4 regions of the Streptomyces sp. NPDC007025 genome follow, and region 3 is predicted to be linked to each of the others. Evidence: riboswitches for the same ligand, from Rfam matches in the RefSeq annotation. Region 3 holds a riboswitch; each other region holds the start of a gene.

Region 1 (4,241 bases), 480 kb from region 3:
CCTCGCCGGCCCGCGACTCGACATCGTCCTCGATGCGCTCGCCCAGCAGCTGGTAGCCGCCGCAGATCCCCAGCACGGGCCGCCCCTCGGCCGCGCGCCGCGCCAGCGCCGCCGCCAGCCCCCGCTCCCGTACCCACTCCAGGGCCCTGACCGTCCCGCGGGTGCCCGGCACCACCACCAGGTCCGCGTCGGCCAGCTCCTCGGGGCGGTCGCTGAACCGCACCACCACCCCGGGCTCGGCCGCCAGCGCGTCCACATCCGTGAAGTTGGACATCAGCGGCACCGGCAGCACCGCCACCCGCAGCACGTCCGCGCCGTACGGGCCCGCGACGGCGGACTCGCGCACGGTCCCGCGCAGCGACACCCGCAGCCCGTCCTCCTCGTCGATGCCCAGCCCGTGCCGGTAGGGCAGCACACCGAGCGTGGGGCGCCCGGTCAGCTTCCGAAGCATCTCCAGGCCGGGCTCCAGCAGCGAGCCGTCGCCGCGGAACTTGTTGACCAGATAGCCCGCGAGCAGCGCCTGGTCCTCCGGTGCCAGCAGCGCCGTCGTACCGAAGAGCGAGGCGAACACCCCGCCCCGGTCGATGTCGCCGACCACCAGCACCGGCAGCCGGCAGGCCCGGGCCAGCCCCATGTTGACGATGTCGCTGCGCCGCAGGTTGATCTCGGCCGGGCTGCCCGCGCCCTCGCAGACGACCGCGTCGTGGGTGCGCCGCAGCTCCTCCAGACAGCCCGCGACCGTCTCCAGCAGTTCCGCGCGCCCCGCGGGCGGCGCCCCCTCGCCGTCCGCCCCGCCCCCGGCGGGCTCCCCGCCGCCCGGGTGCCGCCCGAAGTAGCCCCGCGCCGACATCTCGCCGACCGCCTTGCCCAGCAGGACGACCTGGCTGGTGCGGTCGCCGCCCGGCTTCAGCAGCACCGGGTTCATCAGCGCGCTCGGCTCCACCCGCGCCGCGGCCGCCTGCATCGCCTGGGCGCGGCCGATCTCCGCCCCGTCGGAGGTGACAAAGGAGTTGAGCGACATGTTCTGCGCCTTGAACGGCGCGACGCGTATCCCCTTGCGGGCCAGCCAGCGGCAGATGCCCGCCGTCACCACGCTCTTGCCCGCGTCGGAGGTCGTCCCCGCGACCAGCAGCCCGCCCGTTCCGCGCCCGCTCACCGTGCTCCTCCCGCCGCGCGGGTCCGCCGCAGGCGGCGCACCGCCGCTCCCGTCAGACAGCTCGTCACCAGGGCCAGTTGCCCCACCCGGCGCGACAGCCGCACGGCCCGCTCGATGTCGGCGGTGCGCACGGCGCGACCGGAAGCATTGAGGACGGGCCGGTGCTCGACCCGGCCGCCGTAGGCGAGCGTGCCGCCCAGCCGCACCCCGAGGGCGCCCGCGAACGACGCCTCCACCGGGCCCGCGTTGGGGCTGGGGTGGCGGTGCGCGTCGGCCCGCCAGGAGCGCAGGGCACCGCGCGGATCGGGTCCGGCGAGCGCGGCCAGCACGGCGGTCAGCCGCGCCCCCGGGCCGCCCGCCACGTCGTCCAGCCGCGCAGCGGCCCAGCCGAAGCGGCGGTGCCGCGGGGAGCGGTGACCGACCATCGCGTCCAGCGTGTTGACGGCGCGGAAGCCCACCAGACCGGGGACACCGGCCAACGCGCCCCAGACCAGAGCCCCCACCACGGCGTCCGAGGTGTTCTCCGCGACCGACTCGACCACCGCACGGGCCGCTTCCGGTGCCTCCAGCCGCTGCGGGTCGCGCCCGCACAGCGCGGGCAGCCGCTCGCGGGCCAGTTCCAGGTCCCCGGCCTCCAGCGCGCCGCACACGGCTCGCGCCTCCCTGGTCAGCGACGTCCCGCCGAGAACGGCCCAGGTCGCGGCCGCCGTCAGGACGAGTTCGGGGAGCGGTGCAGCCGGCCCGCCGCGGGCGGCACGGCGCGCGGCACCGGCCGCGGCGACGGCGCCGCCCGCGGCGAGGAGCGTGTGCAGCGCGCCCGCACCACGGTGGTCGCGCCACAGGCGGCGCTCCAGCGCTCCGGCGGCCCGGCCGAAGACGGCCACCGGGTGGCCGCGCCGCGGGTCGCCCAGCAGCGCGTCGGCGGCGAACCCCAGCAGGATCCCGCGCACCCGGACGTCAGCGGAGCCCATCAGCGGACGGGTCCGGCGCACTCACCCACGGCAGCGGTTCCCGCGACGGTGTTCCCCGCGGCGGCGGGCACGTCGGCGGCGGATATGGCGGCACAGCCACGCATCTCGGCGTCCTCACTCAGGGTCCTCGCCCTGGCTCGACTCGACCGGCGGCGAGAGTCTCCTGGCTCCCGGATCCACGCCGCCCCCGGCCTTCCAGCCCGTGCGGGCCGTGGCTTCGTCGGGGGGTGGCGCTCCCCGGTGACAGTGGCGGGACCGCGCCGGATTCACACCGGCTTCCTCTCCATGCCGCCGTTTGGCACGGGAAGTCCACCACGCCGGTCCGGCCCCGTCAACTCGCCCTTGACCTGCGACGGGGCTGCGAGCAGTAACGTCGGTGAGGGGGCACGGGATGCTCCCGTGCCCCCTCACCGACGTCGCCCGCCCGGCCGCGGCTGCCCTGCCGGGGCCGTGGCCGGACGGGTGCGGGCTCAGCCCGCGATCAGATAGATCCCGTACGCCACCGCCGCCAGGCACAGCCCGTAACAGGCGTAGGCGCCGGTGCGGGCCAGTGCCGAGGGAGCGGCGCCGGCGGTGCGCGGCGAGCCGGCGACGATGCCGAGGGTGAAGATGCCGACGAGTCCCACCGTCGCCACCAGGCTGACGCCGAAGACCTGGCCGAGCGCGGCCCAGTCGATGTGCATGCGGTCGTCCCTTCTGCCTAGCTGAGGCTGCTCGCCGACGCGGGGCGGCCGGTCGGTTGCGGGGTCTCGGAGGCCGCTGCCTCCTCGGCGGAGCCGACCGCCACTCCCGCGGGCGGCGGGGGCGGGGCGACGGCACGGACGGCGGTGGTGACCACGCCGGCGGGTACGGACACGGGTGCGGGCTCCGCGGCCGGTTCGACGGCCGGGCCGGGGATCCCGGTGGGCTCCACGGTGGTGGGGGAGTCGCCGTTGACGTTGGTGTGGTCCACCGGCGCGCGCCGCGAGCGGACCCAGATGGCGCCGCAGAGTGCGAGAGTGAGGACGGCGACCGTCGTCACGCCCCAGTCGCCCTGCTCGGCCAGGAGCGCGGCGCCCGCCGCGATCCCGCCGGCGGCGGGGAGGGTCAGTGCCCAGCCGACGACCATCCGGCCGGCGGTTCCCCACCGCACCACGCCGCCCTTGCGGCCGAGGCCGGAGCCCATCACGGCGCCCGAGCACACGTGGGTGGTGGAGAGGGAGAAGCCGATGTGCGAGGAGGCCAGGATGGTGGCCGCCGCGCTGGTCTGGGCGGCGAAGCCCTGCGGCGGCTGGATGTCGGTGATGCCCTTGCCCATGGTGCGGATGATGCGCCAGCCGCCCAGGTAGGTGCCCAGCGCGATGGCGAGCCCCGCCGAGGCGATGACCCACACCGGCGGGTCGGAGCCGGGCGCCAGCGCGCCGCCGGTGACCAGCGCCAGGGTGATGACGCCCATGGTCTTCTGCGCGTCGTTCGTGCCGTGGGCGAGGGAGACCAGTGCGGCCGAGGTGATCTGCCCGGCGCGGTAGCCCTTGGCGGTCCGCTCCTCGTCCGCGTGCCGGGCGACCCGGTAGGTCAGCCGGGTGGCGCACAGGGAGGCCAGGCCCGCCACCACGGGCGCGGCCAGCGCCGGGATGAGGACCTTCATGACGACGACGTCACCGTTGACCGCGCCGGTGCCGACTGCGGCGAGCGTCGCGCCGATCAGTCCGCCCATCAGGGCGTGCGAGGAGCTGGAGGGCAGCCCCGCGAGCCAGGTCAGCAGGTTCCAGATGATCGCGCCCACCAGCCCCGCGAAGATCACTTCGGGCCGGATGCCGGAACCTTCGTCGATGATTCCCGAGGAAATGGTCTTGGCCACCTCGATGGACAGGAAGGCGCCGAGGAGGTTGAGGACCGCCGACATGGCGACCGCCGCCCGCGGGGCCAGTGCCCCGGTGGAGATGGTCGTGGCCATGGCGTTGGCCGTGTCGTGGAAGCCGTTCGTGAAGTCGAACACCAAGGCCGTGACGATCACGATCCCGATGAGAAGCGTGATGTGTTCCATTCACCAGGCACAATCAGTTCGAGGGGCATTGACGTCGTGAACGTAAAGACGGCGAGTGAACGGAAGGTGAACTGGGGCGGGCATTCAA
Region 2 (4,241 bases), on a different contig from region 3:
AGGTTCTCCAGGGAGGCCCTGGTCTCCGGCCAGCCGCGGGTCTTGAGGCCGCAGTCGGGGTTGACCCACAGCCGTTCGGGCGGGATGGCTTCGAGGCCCTTCCGGAGCAGGGCCGTGGCCTCATCGGCACCGGGCACCCGGGGGGAGTGGATGTCGTAGACGCCGGGGCCGGCTTCGCGGGGGTAGCCGTGTCCGGCCAGTTCGTGGGCGACCTGCATGTGGGAGCGGGCGGCCTCCAGGCTGATGACGTCGGCGTCCAGATCGTCGATCGCCTGCACGATGTCGCCGAACTCGGCGTAGCACATGTGCGTGTGGATCTGGGTGTCGGGCCGTACCCCGGCGGTGGTGAGACGGAACGCCTCGGTCGCCCAGGCCAGGTAGGAATCGCGGTCGGCGGCGCGCAGCGGAAGGGTCTCGCGCAGTGCGGGTTCGTCGACCTGGATGACCGAGGTGCCGGCCGCCTCCAGGTCGCCCACTTCGTCACGCAGCGCGAGGGCGACCTGGCGTGCCGTGTCCCCGAGGGGCTGGTCGTCGCGGACGAAGGACCAGGCGAGCATGGTGACCGGGCCGGTCAGCATGCCCTTGACGGGACGTTCGGTCAGCGACTGGGCGTACCGGGTCCAGCGCACCGTCATCGGCTCGGGGCGGGAGAGGTCGCCGGCCAGGATCGGGGGGCGGACATAGCGGGTGCCGTAGGACTGCACCCAGCCGTGCTGAGTGGCCAGGTAGCCGGTGAGCTGCTCGGCGAAGTACTGCACCATGTCGTTGCGTTCCGGTTCGCCGTGCACCAGCACGTCGATGCCGGCCTTCTCCTGGAAGGCCAGGACATCGCGGATCTCGGTCTTGATCCGCTCCTCGTAGGCGTCGGGGCCGATGCGCCCGGCGCGCAGGTCGGCGCGGGCGGTACGCAGTTCGGTCGTCTGGGGGAAGGAGCCGATGGTGGTGGTGGGCAGCAGCGGCAGGCCCAGGTGTGCGCGCTGGGCTGTGGTGCGCTCGGCGTAGGAGGGGGAGCGGCGGGTCTCGGCCTCGGTGACGGCGGCGGCCCGGGCCCGCACCGCCGGGTCGTGGGTGAGCGCGGAGTCGGTGCGGGAGGCCAGGTCGGCACGGTTGGCGGCCAGTTCGGCGCCGATGGCGTCGGTGCCGTGTGCCAGGCCCTTGGCGAGGGTGGCGATCTCGGCTGTCTTCTGCCGGGCGAAGCTGAGCCAGCGCAGCACCTCGGGGTCGATGTCGCGTTCGGCCTTCACGTCCAGCGGTACGTGCAGCAGTGAGCAGGAGGCCGACACGTCCACCCGGCCGGCGAGCCCGAGGAGGGTGCCCAGGATGGTCAGGGATTTCTCCAGGTCGTTGATCCAGATGTTGCGGCCGTTGACGACGCCGGCCACCAGGCGTTTGCCGGGCAGGCCGCCGGCTGCGGCCAGCGCGTCGAGGTTGGCCGCGGCCGCCTCGGTGAAGTCCACCGCGAGGCCGTCGACCGGTGCTTTGGCCAGCATCGGCAGGGCGTCCCCGAGCCGGTCGAAATAGGAGGCGACCAGCAGCTTCGGCCGGTCGGTGAGCCCGCCCAGCTCGCGGTAGGCCCGCTCCGCGGCGGCCAGCTCCTGCGGGGTGCGGTCCTGGACCAGTGCGGGCTCGTCCAGTTGGATCCATGCGGCGCCCGCGGCACGCAGATCGGCGAGGAGTTCGGCGTAGACCGGCAGGAGTCGCTCCAGCAGGCTCAGCGGCTCGAAGTCCGCGGCGACCCCCGGGGCGGGCTTGGCCAGCAGGAGGTAGGTGACCGGACCGACCAGCACGGGCCGGCCCGCCAGCCCCAGCGCCAGGGCTTCCTTCAGCTCGGTGACCTGCTTGGTGGCGTCGGCCGCGAAAACGGTGTCCGGACCGAGTTCGGGGACCAGGTAGTGGTAGTTGGTGTCGAACCACTTGGTCATCTCCAGCGGCGCCACGTCCTGGGTGCCGCGGGCCATCGCGAAGTAGCCCGCCAGGGTGTCGGCCGCCACGGCCTCCCGGTGGCGTTCGGGGATGGCGCCGACCATGACGCCGGTATCCAGCATGTGGTCGTAGTAGGAGAAGTCGCCGGTGGGCACCTCGTGGATGCCGGTCTCGGCGAGCTGTCGCCAGCTGGCGGCGCGCAGGTCCTTGGCGGTCTGCCGGAGGGCTTCGGCGGTGACGCGGCCCTTCCAGTAGCCCTCGACGGCCTTCTTCAGCTCCCGGTTCGGGCCCTGGCGGGGGTAGCCGTGGACGGTGGCCCCTGCTGCCGCGGCTGCGGACTTCGCTGTCACGGAGATCTCCTTCGCGAGATGTCTCGTCGGGATCCCGGCGGGCACGAGGAGCGAAGGTGACGGAACACCGGTGAAAAGGCGGAAGCGCGGCCTGCTTCCGTCCACCGGATATGTGCGCCGACCCGCCCTCGAGGTCACCGGAATGTCCGCACACACATGGGCGCGTGCGGGCAACGGGCAGGTCTTCGGACTCGCGGGCGCGCCTGCCGGTCTCCCGGCGGGGCTCCTACTGGCCGTCGCTTCCCGGACCGTCGGGTCCAGTGCGTGTGACGGCGGTCGTTCCCACTCACCGCTGCGGGGCAGTCCCGGACTTCCACCGGGTTCCCTCTTACGACATCCCGCCTGGCGGACGGGACGAACCAGCTGCCCCGCCAGCCTAGGCGCAGAGCCCCCCGCCTGGGTAGTGCGCCCCGCGAGTCCCCGGCCCATCCGCGCCCGGTCCCGGGCGCCGCACTCCGGAGGTGAGCGTGTCCTCCCCGACTCCGCCGGTGGCCCTGCCCGCGTCGCCCTCATGCGGTTCAGCGGTTCCGCCACGTCCCGGAGGGGTGTTCCTGCGCTGTCGGCCGATGCGGGCCAGGAGGGACCGGCCGTCGGCCCGGGGGACGAACGTCCGCCGGGCCGACGGAGGAACGCGGCGACGGGCGTGGGCGGCGGCCGCGCAGCCGGACCGGTGCAGACGTCCCCGTCCCACGCGCCGGACGGCTGCTTAGGAAGACCCGGCGAGGGACGTGCGCGGCGGAGTGCGTCGCCCGCCCGTCTCGCCGCACCGGGACGGGCAGGCGGCAGGTGGAGCACAGAACGACCGCACCGAGGGCGGCACCGGCCCAGCTCAGCACGGTCACCGCCGCGGTGAGCGGCATGTGCGCGGACATCAGTCCGACGGCGACGGCCGGGGTTCCGGACCCCGTGTAGAAGAGGAGGTACAGCGCGGCCGCGATCCCGGCGCGGTGTCCGGGAGGTGTCCGCGCGTCCACCGCGCGGGCGGCCCCGCTGACGGCCAGCCCGTGTCCGGAGCCGGCGAGCAGGGCGGAGACGAGTGTCGCGTGGAGCGATGCGGCACCGCTGGCGGCGAGGAGCACCAGGCTTGCGGTCAGTGCCGCGAGACCGAGGGCCCGGGCCGAGCGTGCCGAGCGGCGGATCCCGGCGCACTGCGTCAGCACCGAGCACACCAGGACTGCCGCCACCACGCCCCCCGCCAGGGCCGGGCCCGCTCCGCGCGAGGTACGCGCGAGCAGCGCCGGAAGGAGCGCGAGGTAGATGCCGACGACGGCCCAGGCGAGGAACCCGGTCAGCCCGGCGACGACGAACAACGGCCGGAGGGCGGAGGGCAGATGCGGGCGGGCCGGGCGCCACCGTCGGCGGGCCCCGGAGGCCCCCGGCCCGGGCTCGGGAATGTTCCGGCGCATCAGGTGCCAGACCCAGGCCAGCAGCGCCAGGTGCAGCAAGTAGGGGGTGACCAGGGGGGCCGGCGCGTACTGGGCGAGTACCCCCGAGAGGGCCGGGCCCGCGGCGGTGCCTGCCGCGAAGGCCAGTCCGGCCAGCAGGGGTCCGCCGATACGGGCCGTGGGGTGTCGGTGCCGGGTGATGAGGGCCTGGGCGGCGCCGGTCGCGGCTCCCAGCGCCAGCGCCTGGCTCACGCGTCCGGCGAAGAGCCAGGCGGGGCCGAGGGCGAGGAGGAAGCATCCGGAGCCGACGGCGGCCAGCAGCACGCTCGACCGCAGCACCGGCCGGGGGCCCACGACATCGGCGGCCGGGCCGCACAGCAGCAGCGTCGGTCCACTCACCAGCGCGAACGTCGCGAAGAGCAGCGTCATGACCAGGTCGTCATAGCCGAAGAGGCGCTGGTAGTCCGGGTAGAGCGGGCCGGGCAGATAGGCGCCTGCGGTCAGCACCAGCACAAGGAGTCCGGTGGTCCGCACCGTCCGCCGGTCATCCCGGCCCTCCGGCAGCCGCCGCCCTCGGATGGAC
Region 3 (4,241 bases):
CAGCACGGGCTGACGAAACCGCAGATGCTCGCGGGTATCTCGCGTACGTACCAGCCCAAGGACGAAGAGGGCGAGCAGCTTCCGCCGGAGTCGACCCGCGTCCAGGTCAAGGCCGAGGATGTACTGAAGGAAACGGCGAAGATCCTCACGCGGCTGTTCGATGTGACGGCCACCAAGGACTGGTCGAACCTCTCGGCCCGCGCGGACGTCACGGTGGACGGCCGCACGGTGCTCTCCGACGTGCCGGTCTCCTACCTGCTGTTCCTGGAGAAGCAGCTGGGCGAACTCGGCTCGTTCCTGCGGAAACTGCCGATCCTGGACGGCGCGGAGGCGTGGGAGATCGACCCCTCCACCGACTGGTGGAAGACGGAGCAGGTCCGCACGGTGCGCACCAAGAAGGTGCCGCGCAACCACGTCAAGGCGGAGGCCACCGAGAAGCACCCGGCCCAGGTCGAGGTCTACTACGAGGACATCCCCGTCGGCTACTGGACCACGGTCAAGTACTCCGGGGCCCTCCCGGCCCGGCGGGTCAACGAACTGCTGGAGCGGCTGGACAAGCTGGCCGCCGCGGTGAAGTTCGCCCGCGAGGAGGCCAACGGCACCGAGGTCGCCGACAAGCGGGCCGGCGAGGCCGTCTTCGGGTACCTGTTCGCCTGACCCCTCGCACCGGTGCCCCGTTCCGGTGCGAGGGTCCCGGCCCTCCGTATCCTGACCGTGCGGCCGTCCGTGTGCCGTCCGCCCGACCGATCCGGGAGAGTGCCCACGACGACCGACACCCCAGACTCCCCGGGCCAGGGGGCCGACGCCCCGTCGGCCCGGGGTGCGCCAGGAGCGCAAAGCTGAAACTGAAGCTGATGTGTGAACCCCCGGCCGCACTGTGTCTCGCAGGCGCCGGTCAGTCTCAACCTCTCGCTCCACGCTCAGCATCGCCGTTCATCGCCCGGCAACCGGGGCGGTGACGACCTCGAGACGCTGGTTCGAACCCAGCCGGCGCATCCACGCTGCGCCGTGGTGGAGTGGCTCCACGCGAGGACATCGCCGAACGATCCGCCCATGAACCGTCAGGGCGTGCGAACGAGCGGCACCCAGGACCCCGGGGCCGGGTAAAGCCCCGGGGTCCCTTCTCCTCTCCCCCTACGCAGGGTTCCGGGGCACTGCCGCGCCCGTCCCCGGCGTCCGGGTGCGTGGTACGTTGCAGCAGCCAGTCAAACCCTTGATCGGGTCAGGGAATCCGGTGCGAATCCGGAGCTGACGCGCAGCGGTGTGGGACTGGGGCGTGCACGAGGCCACTGGGGCGCAGCCCCCGGGAAGGCGCACCGCCCCCGCAGTCCCGAGCCCGAAGACCTGCTGGCGGCCGCGCCCGGACAGCCCCGGCGCGGTACGACGCCGGGCCCCGCGATCGGGCCTCTGACGGAGAAGGATCTGCTGGCCATGCGCCGACCGCGCCGTATCCGCGCCCTCGTGCCGGGCCGTCCCCCGGCAGCCGCCCGCACCCGCTCGGCAGCCGCCGGCCGGCCCGCCCCGCCCCCGCGCCCGCCGCACCGCACCGGCCGCGCGGTCCTCACCTCGCTGCTGCTGATGTCCCTGACCGCCTGCGCCGGAGGATCCGGCGGCGGGGGCGGGGACGCGCGCGGCTCCTCCGCCGAGGGTTTCCCGTACACCGTCACCAACTGCGGGGAGAAGACCACCTTCACCGAGCCGCCGCGCCGGGCGGTGACCATGAACCAGCACGTCACCGAGATCATGCTGGCGCTCGGCCTGCAGGACCGGATGGCCGGCACCGCCTACCTGGACGACCGGATCCTGCCCCGCTACGCGAAGGCCTACCGCGGCATCGACGTGCTGGCGAAGAAGTACCCGTCCAAGGAGACGCTGCTGGGCGCCGCACCGGACTTCGTCTACGGCGGCTACGCCAGCTCCTTCGACAAGACGGAGGGGCGGTCGCGCGCGGCGCTGCGGGAGAGCGGCGTCAGGACCCGGCTCAACCTGGAGTCCTGCACCGAGGACGTGGACATCGAGACGCTGCATCGGGAGTTCCGCGAGGTCGGCCGGATCTTCGGCGTGCCGGAGCGCGCGGCGGCGCTGGCCCGGAAGCAGGACCGGCAACTGGCGGCCACCGCGAAGCGGCTGAAGGGGACGGAGCACACCCGGGTGTTCGTCTACGACAGCGGGGAGAGCTCGGCGTTCACGGCGGGCGGCGCGGGCATCGGGGACGAGATCCTGCGCCGGGCCGGCGCCCGCAACGTCTTCGCCGACCTCGACAAGACGTTCGCCGACGTCTCCTGGGAACAGGTCGTCAAGCGCGAGCCGGACGTCGTGGTGCTCTACGACTACGGCGGGACGACCGTCGCGCAGAAGAAGAAGCGGCTGCTGGAGGATCCCGCGCTGGCGGACGTGCCCGCGATCAAGCACGAGCGGTTCGCCGTGCTGCCGCTCTCCTCGGCGGTGCTGGGCCCGCGGGTGCCCGACGCGGTGGACGCACTGGCCCGGCAGCTGCACCCGGACGACGCCGGTGACGCCGGTGCGCAGTAGCACCCGGAGGACGCGGGTGACGCGCGGTGGCGCCGCGCCGCGCACCGCCGCCGCTCCGCTGCGGTGTGCCCTGGTGTGCGGCGTGCTTGCCGCCGTCCTGGTCGCCGGGGCGCTGGCCGGGCTGGCGCTCGGCGCGGCGCGGATCCCGCTCGCCGACGTGCTGGCGGCCCTGACCGGCCGGGCACAGCCGGGCCCGTTCACCACCATCGTGCTCGATGTGCGGCTGCCGCGGGTGCTGCTGGCCGCCGTCGTCGGCGCCGGACTGGCGCTGGTGGGCGCGGTGCTGCAGGCGCTGGTGCGCAATCCGCTGGCCGATCCGTATCTGCTGGGCATCTCCTCCGGCGCCTCCACGGGCGCCGTCCTGGTCGTCGTCCTGGGCGTCGGGGCCGTCTCGATGCAGGCGGGCGCGTTCGCCGGGGCGCTGCTGGCGATGGTCACGGTCTACGCGATGGCGCGGAGCGGCGCGGCGGTGACGACGGGACGACTGGTGCTGGCCGGAGTCGCGGTGCAGTACATACTCTCCGCGCTGACCAGCCTGGTACTGGTGACCTCGGCGGAGAACGAGCATCTGCGGGCCATCCTCTTCTGGACGCTGGGCGGTCTGGGCCAGGCACGCTGGCACACCCTGCTGCTGCCCGCGCTGGTGCTGGGCGCCGGGCTCGCCCTGCTGCTGGCGCTGGCCAGGCCGCTGGACCTGCTGCTGGTCGGCGAGGAGGGCGCCACCGTGCTGGGGCTGGACACCGGACGCTTCCGCGCGGCCTCGTTCGTCCTGGTCTCCCTGGTGACGGCGGTGCTGGTCACGGTGAGCGGCGCGATCGGCTTCGTCGGACTGATGGTGCCGCACGCGGCGCGGATGGCGGTCGGTGCCGGGCACCGGGCGCTGCTCCCCGTCGCGGCGCTGGGCGGAGCGGCCTTCCTGGTGCTGGCCGATCTGGCGGCGCGCACGGTGGCGGCGCCCGAGGAGATCCCGGTCGGCGTGCTGACGGCCCTCACCGGCGGGCCGTTCTTCCTGTGGCTGCTGCGCCGCACCCGACGCACCGAGGGGGTGATGGGGTGACGGCACCGCACGACCTGGGCGTCGAGGAGGTGTCCTACCGGGCGGCCCAGGGGCGCGTCCTGCTGGACGGGGTGCACCTGCGGGCCGCCCCGGGCGAGACCGTCGGGGTCGTCGGACCGAACGGCAGCGGCAAGACCACCCTGCTGCGGTGCGTCTACGGGACGCTGCGGCCCACCGGCGGCCGGATCACGCTGGGCGGCCACGACGCAGCCGCGCTGAGCGTCAAGGCCCGGGCGAGGCGGGTGGCGGCCGTGCCGCAGGACGCGGGCAGCGGGTTCGGGCTGACCGCGGGCCGGATCGTGGCGATGGGCCGCTCCCCGCACAAACGGTTCTGGGAGGGCGACACCGCAGCGGACGCGGCCCGGGTCGCCGAAGCGCTGGAGCGGACGGGGGCCACCGCGCTGGCCGGGCGGCCCTTCGACGAGCTGTCCGGCGGCGAGCGGCAGCGGGTGCTGGTGGCCCGCGCATTGGTGCAGGACCCCGGACTGCTGGTGCTGGACGAGCCGACCAACCATCTGGACGTGCGCTATCAGTGGGAGTTGCTGGCGCTCGTCCGGGACCTGCCCGCCACCGGTCTGCTGGCGCTGCACGACCTCAACCTCGCCGCGTACTTCTGCGACCGGCTGTACGTGCTGGAGGCGGGCCGGGTCGT
Region 4 (4,241 bases), on a different contig from region 3:
CAGTCAGCTCCGTCGTCCCCCAGCCCAGCCGGGAGGCGACCACCGACCAGGCGTCGCCCACACCGATGTCCGCCGGACCGATGGTGATGGCCACGGCGACGGACACGACCAGCATCGCCAGACCGCCGCCCACGCCGGCTACGACGGGCAGCACAGCGGCCGCGCCTCGCGTCCGGCGGTCCGGGGACGACCGCACCATGGCTGTCATCCGGTGAGCCCGTGCTCGCGCAGCACCGCGGCAACTTTCTCCACGCCCTCGACGGTTCGGATCGTCGGGTTCATGGCCTGCCCGCTGAGCAGCACGTACCGCTTCTCCTTCACCGCTCTCATGTTCTTCGTCGCCGGGTTCGACTCCAGGAACGCGATCTTCTTCGCGGCCGACTCGGCGGTCTGCGATCTGCGGCTGAGGTCGCCGACGACGAGTACGTCGGGGTCGCGGTCGGCGACGGTCTCCCAGTTGATCTGGGGCCATTCCTGCGTGCTGTCGTCGAAGACGTTCTTCGCGCCCAGCGCGTTGGTGATGATGCCGGGCGCGCCGCAGCAGCCCGCCATGTAGGGGGATTCCTGGTTCGCGAACCAGTACAGGACGGTGGTGTTCTCGGCGTGGATCCCGGCCGTTGCCTTCGTGACCCGGCTCTTCAACCGGTCGATAAGCTGCTCGCCACGCTTCTCCACCCCGAAGATCCGGGCGAGCTCCCGTACCTCGCGGTAGACGGTCTCCATAGCCAGGGGCTTGGTCCGTTTGCCGTCGCCGTCGCCGCTGTTGTCCTTGCCCTCGCAGTCGGCGGGAGACAGGTACGTGGGCAACCCGAGCTCGTCGAACTGCTCTCGGGTGGCCACCCCGCCCTTGCCCAGGGTGGAGGCGAAGGAGGAGGCGACGAAGTCCGGTTCGGTGCCGAGTACCCGCTCGAACGACGGCTGGTCGTCAGCGAGCCGGGGCACCTTCGCGTTGGCCTTCCCCAGTCCTTTCATGACCGGGTCGGTCCAGGTGGCGGTTCCCGCAATGCGGTCGGCCAGGCCGAGGGAGAGCAGGATCTCGGTGGTGCCCTGGTTCAGGGACACGGCACGCTTCGGGGGAGCCTCGACCGTCACCTTCCGCCCGCAGTTGTCGAACGTGACAGCCTGCGTCCCGTCGCCGGCGGACTTCCCGGAGGAGCCGGAGCCGGAACCGCATGCGGCGAGCAGCAGCGTCCCGGTCAGGAGCACGACGGAACGGCGGGCGAGGCGTGGCAGATACACAGTGCCGGCTTTCTCAACGTCGGGCCCATGCGCGGGGCCCGTGCGGACGGTCGGGTGCCAGCAGGTCTTCGGACTCGGGGTCACCCCGGCGGGACGCCTTCCCGGACCTGGTCGTGACCGTCGTCCAGTGGCCTGCTGCCCCGCCCGTCACCCTCACCGCTGCGCGTCAGTTCCGGATTCCCACCGGATTCCCTGACCCGTGTACACGCGTAGCCGCGCGCACGAGTTCGACTGGCGTCCGGAAGGTACCACGCCCTCTTCGCGTGGCCCGAGGCGCCGGGGCTCCTGTGACGTCAGCTGACGCTCCGGGCTCGTGACAGGTCACCGATTGGGCCGATGTACCCTGCCTGGCCGCCACTTCTTCTGTCGTCCCTCTGACGCGACATGTTTCCGATGACGCAGCACATGGAGTGCGTGGCGATCCTTGATGCAGTCGGGAAGGGCTCCTGACCTGCTGTTTTGGCTGTGCGTGTTATGTGCGGTGTGGGCGTTGCGGGGCGATGTCTTGACGCTGAGATGACGCTCGTTCTGATGGTGCGTCAGCCGCTCTGCCGCCTGCCTGGGTATGGCAGCGCGAGGGTTGCTGCGCTGCTTGGCAGTGCCGCTGATCTGCTCAGCTTGCTGGTCAACCCGGCTGGGCCTCCTATCGGCGTCATGACAGGAGGCCCAGCTACTCGGGCACACCGCCGCTGCCGAGGCGGACAGGACTTCTACCTCCGCTTCCGTGCCCGCTTCGGCTTCAGTTCGACGATCACCGTTTGAGGTGCTGCAGGGACTTCGTCGTCAGACGCCGGCTCAAAGAGAGCTGGCGGGGCCCAGTATGTCCCCTCTCCAAAGGTGTCCTCGGGCCAGCCGTTGTCGAAGACGTGAAACGCATAGCGGGCCTCATCAGGGTTGCAGCCTTTGATCAACGTGTCGTACCGGAACGCATCGTCGCCGGCGCCCGGGTGCTCCAGCATTCGGTAGGTGTTGTCGTCGTAGACGCGCTTGGTCTGGATGCGTAGGCATATCCATCCTGCCTGGCCATCGCCGATCCACCACTCCCCGTCGGCTCCGGAATCCCTCTCCTGTGCCTGGTTGCTCTGGTAGGTCAGCAGTCCTGGGACTTCGCTCTGCTGGGTAGAGCAGGTTGTCCGTGACGGATGCCTCGTCGTACCTGCGCCCGGGGCGACGCCCCTGATCCCGAATGTCCGTCAAACCGAATCAAGCCCACCACGGGGTTGACCGCGGGCGCGGACAACGGGAAGGCGAGGGCGGCCTTCGGTGCCACCCCGCGCCGCATGAGACTGCCGGCCACCGGCACGGACGCGCAGGAGGAACGGCACCCCTTGGACGACGACGGCGGTGAAGGCCGTCCACCAGGCCGCAACGGGAGGCGTGTAGAGGTCGAGCGCGAGCATCGGGCCGAGCGCGCTGGCGACCGTGACGATCGTGAGGAGCGCGAACCCGCCCAGCAGGATGTTCAGCCCCGCCCGCGCGGTGAGGCGTACGGCGTCGGCGAGCCCGCCCCGCCCTCCGGCGTACTTCTGATCGCTCACGTCACTCGCTTTACCGTTCGGCAACCTCCGCGCGGTGGCGGCCCGCCCGGCTTGGTGAGGCCACGCCGAGCGTCCCCGCCTCCGGTCCTGGGCTTCACGCCGGCTGCCAGATCCGGGTCAATGCCTGAGGGGTGAGTACGTGCTCGGGCGGGCCCTGTCCGATCAGCCGTCCGTCGCTGAGGAGCAGGCAGGTGTCGGCGGAGCGGGCGGCCTCGAGATCGTGCGTGGCCTGGACGACGGTGGAGCCGTCGGCGACCAGCTCGGTCAGCAGGGTTGTGATTCGCTCCCGTGCCTCGGGGTCGAGTCCTGTGGTCGGCTCGTCCAGGAGCAGCAGGTCGGACTGCTGGGCAAGGCCCTGCGCGATCAGGACCCGCTGGCGCTGACCGCCCGACAGCTCTCCGAGCTGGCGGGCGCCGAGGCCGGTGACGCCGAGCCGTTCCATGGCGTGGTCGACCGCGGCCCGGTCCTGCCGGGTCAGTCGCCGCCACAGTCCCCGCTCGCCCCAGCGGCCCATCTCCACGGTCTGCCGCGCCGTGAGGGGGAGCGCGTCGCCGACGGCGCCGCGCTGCGGAACGAAGGCCGGTGGTGCGCCCTCCGTGTACCTGAGCTGTCCGGATGTGGCGGTGATCACTCCGGCCAGCACGCCCAGCAGCGTGGACTTCCCGCTTCCGTTCGGTCCGACGAGTGCGGTCGTGGTCAAAGCCGTTATGTCCGCGCTGAGTTGGTGGAGAACGGGTCGGCCCGGATAGCCGGCGTTCAGCTCGTGGAACCGGACGCGCTCGTTCCTCGGATCGCCGTCCGACGACGACGGAGGGTTGTTGTTGAACATGATTGTCATTGTAGGGTCTTCGTATGGAGTGGTTGACGGCCCCTTTCGAGGTGGCCTTTGTGCAGCGGGCCCTGTGGGCCGGGATCCTGGTGTCGGCGATCTGCGCCCTCGCCGGGACGTGGGTGGTGCTGAGGGGGATGGCCTTCCTCGGCGACGCCATGTCCCACGGACTGCTTCCCGGCGTCGCGGTCGCCTCGCTGCTCGGGGGCAACCTGCTGGTGGGGGCGGTGGTGAGCGCGGCCGTGATGACCGCGGGCGTCACAGCCCTCGGCCGCACTCCGAGGCTGTCCCAGGACACCGGCATCGGCCTGCTGTTCGTCGGCATGCTGTCGCTCGGCGTCATCATCGTGTCCCGCTCGCAGTCCTTCGCGGTGGACCTCACCGGCTTCCTCTTCGGTGACGTCCTGGCCGTGCGCGAGAGCGACCTGACCCTTCTCGGGGCGGCCCTGCTGCTGGCGCTGGCCGTCTCGGCTCTCGGGCACCGGGCCTTCCTGGTGCTGGCGTTCGACGAGCGCAAGGCCAGGACGCTGGGTCTGCGCCCCCGGCTCGCGCACGCCGTGCTGCTGGGACTGCTGGCCCTGGCCATCGTCGCTTCCTTCCACATCGTGGGGACGCTGCTCGTCCTGGGCCTGCTC

What was found. Region 3 has a riboswitch for cobalamin ahead of ACFYMO_RS08730 (ABC transporter substrate-binding protein). Riboswitches for the same ligand answer to the same signal wherever they lie in the genome.
Region 1: it holds a riboswitch for cobalamin, as region 3 does, so the genes downstream of both, ACFYMO_RS06635 (cobalamin biosynthesis protein) here and ACFYMO_RS08730 (ABC transporter substrate-binding protein) in region 3, are expected to answer to the same signal.
Region 2: it holds a riboswitch for cobalamin, as region 3 does, so the genes downstream of both, metE (5-methyltetrahydropteroyltriglutamate--homocysteine S-methyltransferase) here and ACFYMO_RS08730 (ABC transporter substrate-binding protein) in region 3, are expected to answer to the same signal.
Region 4: it holds a riboswitch for cobalamin, as region 3 does, so the genes downstream of both, ACFYMO_RS22225 (ABC transporter substrate-binding protein) here and ACFYMO_RS08730 (ABC transporter substrate-binding protein) in region 3, are expected to answer to the same signal.

Annotation. Positions count from the first base shown of each region.
Region 1 is NZ_JBIAFT010000003.1:41,809-46,049, reverse strand. It holds gene ACFYMO_RS06640 (cobyric acid synthase) at 1-1,156, opposite strand, end outside; gene ACFYMO_RS06635 (cobalamin biosynthesis protein) at 1,153-2,127, opposite strand; cobalamin riboswitch at 2,284-2,410, opposite strand; gene ACFYMO_RS06630 (hypothetical protein) at 2,598-2,810, opposite strand; gene ACFYMO_RS06625 (inorganic phosphate transporter) at 2,828-4,153, opposite strand.
Region 2 is NZ_JBIAFT010000002.1:27,072-31,312, forward strand. It holds gene metE (5-methyltetrahydropteroyltriglutamate--homocysteine S-methyltransferase) at 1-2,273, opposite strand, end outside; cobalamin riboswitch at 2,446-2,637, opposite strand; gene ACFYMO_RS03485 (MFS transporter) at 2,792-4,241, opposite strand, start outside.
Region 3 is NZ_JBIAFT010000003.1:522,957-527,197, forward strand. It holds gene ACFYMO_RS08725 (hypothetical protein) at 1-657, shown strand, start outside; cobalamin riboswitch at 1,186-1,367, shown strand; gene ACFYMO_RS08730 (ABC transporter substrate-binding protein) at 1,579-2,532, shown strand; gene ACFYMO_RS08735 (FecCD family ABC transporter permease) at 2,549-3,589, shown strand; gene ACFYMO_RS08740 (ABC transporter ATP-binding protein) at 3,586-4,241, shown strand, end outside.
Region 4 is NZ_JBIAFT010000011.1:151,772-156,012, forward strand. It holds gene ACFYMO_RS22220 (iron chelate uptake ABC transporter family permease subunit) at 1-115, opposite strand, end outside; gene ACFYMO_RS22225 (ABC transporter substrate-binding protein) at 205-1,233, opposite strand; cobalamin riboswitch at 1,302-1,433, opposite strand; gene ACFYMO_RS22230 (hypothetical protein) at 1,950-2,198, opposite strand; partial or broken gene ACFYMO_RS22235 (hypothetical protein) at 2,450-2,801, opposite strand; gene aztA (zinc ABC transporter ATP-binding protein AztA) at 2,872-3,615, opposite strand; gene aztB (zinc ABC transporter permease AztB) at 3,630-4,241, shown strand, end outside.